2 regions of the Allobosea sp. 2KB_26 genome follow, and region 2 is predicted to be linked to the other one. Evidence: predicted binding sites of a transcription regulator. Region 2 holds the regulator's gene; the other holds the start of a gene.
The links. Region 2 encodes PhoB, which activates phosphate uptake and scavenging genes when phosphate is short. Its sites were predicted from a motif close to TGTCATNNANCTGTCAT; they were not measured.
Positions count from the first base shown of each region.

Region 1: ugpB (sn-glycerol-3-phosphate ABC transporter substrate-binding protein UgpB) is a predicted target of PhoB. The motif match lies at 3,178-3,194, and genes of this name have one in related genera.

Region 1 covers NZ_JBFRHE010000020.1:21,648-25,728, forward strand. The annotation lists gene ugpE (sn-glycerol-3-phosphate ABC transporter permease UgpE) at 1-72, opposite strand, end outside; gene AB4099_RS30575 (creatininase family protein) at 72-830, opposite strand; gene ugpA (sn-glycerol-3-phosphate ABC transporter permease UgpA) at 830-1,711, opposite strand; gene ugpB (sn-glycerol-3-phosphate ABC transporter substrate-binding protein UgpB) at 1,773-3,074, opposite strand; gene AB4099_RS30590 (fumarylacetoacetate hydrolase family protein) at 3,303-4,081, shown strand, end outside.
Region 2 covers NZ_JBFRHE010000004.1:482,507-486,587, forward strand. The annotation lists gene pstA (phosphate ABC transporter permease PstA) at 1-338, shown strand, start outside; gene pstB (phosphate ABC transporter ATP-binding protein PstB) at 383-1,183, shown strand; gene phoU (phosphate signaling complex protein PhoU) at 1,232-1,951, shown strand; gene phoB (phosphate regulon transcriptional regulator PhoB) at 1,985-2,683, shown strand; gene AB4099_RS15690 (YnfA family protein) at 2,788-3,108, opposite strand; gene AB4099_RS15695 (TIGR03862 family flavoprotein) at 3,182-4,081, shown strand, end outside.

The DNA.
Region 1 (4,081 bases), on a different contig from region 2:
GGCGACGATCAGCACGCCGATCGTCAGGATGATATAGGCGACGATGTCGCCGAAGCGGCGGTTCTCGACCATCAGTGCCAGGCCTCCCCGTCGCGCAGCAAGGCCGCGAGCGCCTCGGCGCAAGCGTTGAGAAATTCCTCGCCCTTCTTCGGCGTCGCGCGCCGCGCATCGCCGATCACGCCGGTCTCCGTCATCTCACGGAAGGGGCGGTAGCGCGCGACGGTCGGGCGCATCAAGCCACGCGGATCGGCGCCGAGCATGCCGAAGGCCTGCCCCAGTCGCTCCTGCTTAACCGTTTCCGGAGCCAGCACCATCATCATCGAGGTCTCGATCTCGCAGGCATGCATCACACTGGTCTGATCCTGCATGAAGGGCAGCATCGCGGTCTGCGCCAGCTCGAAATAGGTGGTCGCGATGATGCGCAGGCCGGTCTCTCGGGCGAAATCCGGCAGGAACGCACCGAGCGCGGCGATATTGCCGCCATGGCCATTGACGATCACGACCCGGCGGAAGCCATGCCGCTCGATGCTCTTGAGCAGGGACAGAAGCACGGCCCGATAGGTCGGGATGTCAAAGGTGAAGGTGCCCCCGAAGGCCATGTGATGCTCGGCCATGCCGCACCAGAGCGTCGGCGCGACCACGACATCGGCCTCGTCCAGGCGCTCGGCCGCGGCCTTGCAGACGCCTTCGCACAAGATGGTGTCGACGCCGACCGGCAGATGCGGACCGTGCTGCTCCATCGAGGCAACGGGCAGGACGACGATCGCATCATTCGCCGCCTTGTGACGCAGATCCTCGGCCGTCAGTTCCTTCCAGAGCACCGAGGCCATCAGTAATTGACCTTGCGCTCGATGAAGCGGAACTGCACAGCCGTCATGGCGATGACCATCACGAGCAGGATGACCGATTGTGCCGCCGAGCCACCAAGATTGGAGCCGCCCTTGCCGTCGGAATAGACCTTGTAGACCAGCGTCTCGGTCGCGCCCGCAGGCCCGCCGCCAGTGACCGTGTCGATGATGCCGAAGGTGTCGAAGAAGACATAGACGATGTTGACGACGAGCAGGAAGAACGTGGTTGGCGACAGCAGCGGGAAGATGATGGTCCAGAAGCGGCGCATCGGTCGCGCACCGTCGATCACTGCCGCCTCGATCACGCTCTTGGGGATCGATTGCAGCCCGGCGAGGAAGAACAGGAAATTGTAGCTGATCTGCTTCCATGTCGCGGCGAGGATGACCAGCGTCATGGCGTCATTGCCGTTGAGGCGCGGATTCCAGGCGATGCCGAGGCTCTGCAGCCCGCGCGCGAGCATGCCGAGCGAAGGATCGAACATGAAGATCCATAGCACGCCGGCGATGGCGGGAGCGACCGCATAGGGCCAGATCAGAAGCGTCTTGTAGATTTCGGCGCCGCGGATCTGCCGGTCGGCCATCACGGCAAAGAGCAGCGCGATCGACAGCGAGAACACGCAGACGAAGGTCGAGAAGACCGCTGTGTTGCGCAGCGCCTTGAAGTAACCGGGGTCGGCGAAAAGGCTCTGGTAGTTTTCGAACCAGACGAACTGGGTCGACGTGCCGAAGGCATCTTCCAGCAGGAAGGACTGCCAGACTGCCTGGCTCGCCGGCCAGTAGAAGAACACGACCGTGATCGCGAGCTGCGGCAGGAGCAGCAGAAGCGGGATCGTCAGGCTCCGGAAATAGGCGTTCTTCTGCATGCAGCCCGTGAAGCAAGAGAAAAGCCGGGGCGGAAGGCCCCGGCTCAGGATCGTGACCGGTTCAGCGCGAGGCGGTCCGCTCGAACTGGCGCAGCGCCTGATTGCCACGCTCGACGGCGGCGTCAAGCGCAGCCTTCGGCGTCTTCTGGCCGTTCAGCGCCGCTTCGAGCTCTTCCGACCAGATGTCGCGGATCTGGACCAGGCCGCCGAAGCGCAGGCCGCGCGAATTCTCGGTCGGCTCCTTGTTGTTGAGTTCGAGCAGCGGCGTCTCGAGATAGGGCTTGTCCTTGTAGAAGCCGGAATCCTTGACCTTGGCATAGGCGGCCTTGGTGATCGGCAGATAGCCGGACTCGGTGTGCAGCTTCACCTGACGGTCGACATCGGAGAGGAAGGTGAAGAACTTGGCGACGCCCTTGTATTCGTCAGCCTTCTTGCCGCCCATCACCCACAGCGAGGCGCCGCCGATGATCGAGTTCTGCGGTGCCCCGGCCGCTTCCGGATAATACGGCATCGCGGCGTTGGCCCAGTCGAACTTGGCGTTGGCCTTGACGTTGCCGAAGAAGCCCGACGAGGTCAGCATGATCGGGCATTCGCCCGAGGTGAAGCGGCCTTCCCCGTTATTGGTGCGGCCGGAGTAATCGTAGGTCTTGTCCTTCTGCAGCTCGACCAGGTTGGTCCAGTGCTTCAGGAAGAGCGGGCTGTTGAAGTTCAGGACCGTGTCGAAGCCATCGAGACCATTCGCCTTGGTCGCAATCGGGATGTTGTGCCAGGCACCGAACTGCTCGATATTGGCCCAGGTCGCCCAGGCATTGGTGAAGCCGCACTTGTCATATCCGGCGGCCTTCAGCTTCTTTCCGGCCTCGAAGACTTCTGGCCAGGTCTTCGGCGGGGCGTCGGGGTTCAGGCCCGCCTTCTTGAAGGCGTCCTTGTTGTACCACATCACCATGCTCGACGAGTTGAACGGCATGGAGAGCATGTCGCCCTTGGCGGTCGAGTAATAGCCGGTGATCGCCGGCAAATAAGCCTTGGGATCGAAAGGCTCGCCGGCTTCCTTCATCAGTTCGTGCACGGGCTTCACAGCGCCCTTGGCCGACATCATCGTGCCGGTGCCGACTTCGAAGACCTGCAGAATGTGGGGCGCGGTACCGGCGCGGAAGGCGGCGACGCCAGCGTTCAGCGTGTCGGGATAGGAGCCCTTATAGGCCGGAACGACCTTGTATTCCTTCTGGGAGGCGTTGAATTCCTCGGCCAGCTTCACGACCACGTCGTTATTGGCGCCGGTCAGCGCATGCCACCACTGAATCTCTGTCTGCGCGACGGCCGGAGCCGCACCAGCCAGCGTCAGCAGCGCAGCCGAAATCATCAAGCGCGATCTGGATGTCATCTATCTCTCCCTTATGCCGCGCTCGTGCGGGCGGCTCTTGTCGTTGGTGCGCAAGCTAGCATGAAGAACAGGTGACGTTTCAATGACAATCGCACGACATGTGCGCCATGTCTGATCCGCGTCCCTGCACTCTTGCACATTGGCGGCGAAGCGGCTGTTCTCGCGTGCGACTTTCAACGTGACCATTCCACCAGCGGACGAACGATCATGCCCGAGCTTGCCCTGACGCCCCGGAACACTTTGCCGGCGGACGCCGCAGTCGCCGCGCTCGCTGGCCGGATCTGGCGCCCGGAGGTTGCCGGTCCCGCGGTCGTCGTTCTGCGTGGTGATGAACTTGTGGATATCACCGCTGCCTTCGCCACGATGCGCGATCTCTGCGAGACGGCCGATCCCGCGGCAGCCCTGCGCATCGCCAAGGGCGATCCCATCGGAACGCTCGCCGACATCCTTGCAAACACGCCGCCCGCGCGCCGCGACGCAACGAAGCCCTGGCTGCTCGCGCCGCTCGACCTGCAGGCGGTCAAGGCCGCCGGAGTGACCTTCGCGGTCTCGATGCTGGAGCGCGTGATCGAGGAGAAGGCGCGGGGCAATCCGGCCGCCGCCGCCACGATCCGCGAGGAGATCGGCAAGCTCATCGGTGACGATCTTTCGAAGTTGAAGCCCGGCTCGCCCGAGGCGATGCATCTCAAGGACGTGCTGATCAAGCAGGGGGCCTGGAGCCAGTATCTCGAGGTCGGCATCGGGCCGGATGCCGAGATCTTCACCAAGGCGCCGCCCATGTCGGCCGTCGGCACCGGTGTCGATGCCGGCCTGCACCCGGCCTCGACCTGGAACAATCCCGAGCCGGAGATCGTGCTGATCGTCGCCTCGACCGGTGCCATCGTCGGAGCAACGCTCGGCAACGACGTCAATCTGCGCGACGTCGAGGGGCGCTCGGCGCTGCTGCTCGGCAAGGCCAAGGACAACAATGCTGCGGCGGCGGTCGG
Region 2 (4,081 bases):
GCGAAGCCGGTGCTGCGCTGGGCGCCCCGCCTTCGGTCGTCATCACCAGCGTGACCTGGCGGGCGGCGAAATCCGGTATGGTCACCGGTATCCTGCTGGCCCTGGCGCGCATCGCCGGCGAAACGGCGCCGCTGATCTTCACTGCGCTGAACAACAATTTCTGGTTCTCGCCCACCCTCGTCGGCGGCGTCTCCAACCTGCCGGTGACGATCTACCAGTTCGCCTCCGCCCCTTATGAGAACTGGCAGCAGCTCGCCTGGGCCGGTTCGCTGATCATCACCGTCTCGATCCTGTGCCTCTCGCTTATCGCCCGCCGTATCGTGCGGGGCGGCAAATGAACGGCCTTAAACCCTCGTCGCGTTCGATCTGAAGGAACAAGTCGATGCTTTCGACGCTGGAACTGAGCCCGCAAGCGCTTGATGCCGAGGCCCCCGTCCGGATCGCGGTCAAGAACCTCGATTTCTACTACGGCGAGCACAAGGCGCTGAAGAACATCAATCTCGACTTCCGGGACCGCCATGTCACCGCCCTGATCGGGCCGTCGGGCTGCGGCAAGTCGACCCTGCTGCGCATCTTCAACCGGATCTATTCACTCTATCCGGAGCAGCGCGCCACCGGCGAGATCCTGCTCGACGGCCGCAACGTCATCAGCAACGATATCGATGTGAACGAGCTGCGCTCGCGCGTCGGCATGGTGTTCCAGAAGCCGACGCCCTTCCCGATGTCGATCTACGACAATGTCGCATTCGGCATCCGCCTCTATGAGAAGCCGCCGAAGTCCGAACTCGACGACCGCGTCGAAGGTGCGCTGCGCCGCTCTGCCCTCTGGGACGAGGTCAAGGACAAGCTGAAGACCTCCGGCATGGGCCTGTCCGGCGGCCAGCAGCAACGCCTCTGTATTGCGCGTACCATCGCCCAGAAGCCGGAAGTGATCCTGTTCGATGAGCCGACCTCGGCGCTTGATCCGATCTCGACCGGCAAGATCGAGGACCTGCTCGAGCAGCTCAAGACCGACTTCACCATCGTCATCGTCACCCACAACATGCAGCAGGCGGCGCGCATCTCGCAGTACACCGCCTTCATGTATCTGGGCGAGGTGATCGAGTTCGACGCCACCAACACCATCTTCATGAACCCGCACAAGAAGCAGACGCAGGATTACGTCACCGGTCGCTTCGGCTGAAACGGTACCAAGCCTTCCAACTGCTTTGCCGACAAAGGACACGCCGCGATGACTGATCACATCGTCCGCTCATATGACGCCGATCTCGAGGGGATCCGCCGCAGCCTTGCCGAGATGGGGGGCATGTCGGAGCGCATGCTCGGCGATTCGACGGTCGCCCTGGTGCGCCGTGATACCGGATTGGCACAGAAGGTCATCAGCGCCGACCAGCGCCTCGACAACCTGCAGCGTGAGGTCGAGGAGAAGGCGGTCCTCACCATCGCCCGGCGCCAGCCGCTCGCCAACGACCTGCGCGAGCTGATCTCCGCCATTCGCATCGCCGCCGATATCGAGCGTGTCGGCGATCTCGCCAAGAATATCGCCAAGCGCGCCGTTGCGATCTCCGGCCAGTTCCAGCCGCCGTCGCGTGCGGTCGTCGGCCTCGAGCATATGAGCCGCCTGGTTCAGGCCCAGCTCAAGGACGTGCTCGATGCCTATGCCGTCAGCAATGAGCAGAAGGCCATGGAGGTCTGGCGCCGAGACGACGAGATCGACGCGCTCTATACCTCGCTCTTCCGCGAGCTGCTCACCTATATGATGGAAGACCCGCGCAACATCACCTTCTGCACGCATCTCCTGTTCTGCGCGAAGAATGTCGAGCGTATCGGCGACCACACCACCAACATCGCCGAGACGATCCACTATCTCGTCACGGGCGAAGCCTTGGACGCAGCCCGTCCGAAGCTCGACACCACCAACATTCTTCTGGACGCCGCCACCGGTGAGTGACCGGCGCCCGACACCTTTGGGACCGAGTGAGACATGCCTGCACGCATCCTGATCGTTGAGGACGAAGAGCCGTTGACCCTGCTGCTGCGCTACAATCTCGAGGCCGAAGGCTTCGAGGTCGATAGCGTAGCGCGTGGCGACGATGCCGAGCTGCATCTGCGCGATCATACGCCGGACCTCGTGCTGCTCGACTGGATGCTACCGGGCCTTTCCGGCATTGAGCTCTGCCGGCGGCTGCGGACCCGTCGCGATACCGAGCGAGTGCCGATCATCATGCTCACGGCCCGCGGCGAGGAGACCGAGCGTGTGCGCGGCCTTGCCACCGGGGCTGACGACTATGTCGTCAAGCCTTTCTCGCTGCCCGAGCTGATCGCGCGCATCCAGGCGCTGCTGCGCCGCGCCAAGCCGGGTCATGTTGCCGGGCTGCTGGCCGCCGGCGATCTTGAACTCGACCGCACCACCCGCCGTGTCCGCCGCTCAGGGAGCGAGTTGCATCTCGGCCCGACCGAGTTCCGCCTGCTCGAGTTCCTGATGCAGGCGCCGGGTCGGGTCTATTCCCGCGCCCAGCTGCTCGACGCGGTCTGGGGTCGCGATGTCTATATCGACGAGCGCACTGTCGACGTCCATGTCGGCCGCCTGCGCAAGGCGATCACCCCCGACAACGCCAAGGATCCGCTGCGGACCGTTCGTGGCGCCGGCTACGCCTTCGACGAGACCTTTGCGCGGAGCTGAGACTTGGATCGTCGGGCCGGATATCGAACCCGGCGCGATGATCTGATCGTCTATGTTTGCATCGGCTTTCCCGAAAGCCGCAATCCACTTTTCGGGCCGATACTCTAGCGCGGCCCTGCGATGATGACCGCCGCGCCGGCGAGGCAGATCAGCCCGCCGGCAATGTCCCAGCGGTCGGGGCGAAAGCCCTCGACGACCCAGAGCCAGGCGAGCGAACTCACGATATAGATGCCGCCATAGGCGGCATAGGCGCGTCCGGCCATTTCGCTCTCCGCCAGCGTCAGCAGCCAGGCGAACAGGGCGAGGCAAACCAGTCCGGGCACGATCCACCAGATCGGCTTGCCGAGCCGGAGCCAGCCCCAGAACGCGAAACAGCCGGCGATTTCGAGAATGGCTGCGCCAAGATAGGCGGCGATGGTCGGCATGGTTCGTCCTATCGATGGCCCGCGCGGCGGGATTACCCTTGACCGCAGGCCGCGCGGACGGCAAGCCGGACCGATGTCCTCACATCACATCGCCATCATCGGAGCAGGGCCGTCCGGGCTGATTGCGGCCGAGCGCCTCGCAGTGGCCGGCCATGCGGTCACGATCTACGATCGCATGCCCTCGCCGGCTCGCAAATTCCTGCTGGCCGGGCGCGGCGGGTTGAACCTCACCCATTCCGAACCGCTCGACAGCTTCCTGGCCCGCTATCGCGATGCCCGAACCTGGCTGGAGCCGGCCATTCGTGCCTTCCCGCCGCAATCCCTGCGCGACTGGGCCGATGCGCTCGGGCAGGACACGTTCGTCGGCAGCAGCGGGCGTGTCTTCCCTCGCGCCATGAAGGCTTCCCCCCTGCTTCGTGCCTGGCTGCGCCGGCTCGATGGTCTCGGCGTCGCCTTCGCGCCTGGGCAGCGCTGGACCGGCTGGAGCGAAGCGGGCGTTCTGACGTTCCGGAGCCGCGATGGCGCCGATTTCGAGGCGAAGCACGACGCGACGCTGCTCGCGCTCGGCGGCGCAAGTTGGCCGCGGCTAGGGTCCGATGGCGCCTGGGCGACTTTGCTGGCAGCGCGCGGCATTGCGATTGCGCCGCTGCGCCCATCCAATGGCGGCTTTACGGTCGATTGGTCGCAGACCATGCGCGAGCGTTTTGCCGGCGTGCCGCTGAAACGGATCGTCCTGAGCTTCGGCGGCCAATCCGTGCCCGGCGAGGCGATGATCGATGCGGCGGGTCTGGAAGGCGGGGCGGTCTATGCACTCTCTGCCCCGATCCGCGAGACGATCCTGCGCGAGGGCAGGGCGGTCATCACCGTCGATCTGCGGCCCGATCACGAGGCGGCGCTGCTGGTCCAGCGGCTCGCGCATCGTCGCAAGGGCGTGACGCTGAGCAATCATCTGCGCAAGGCTGCAGGTCTTGCT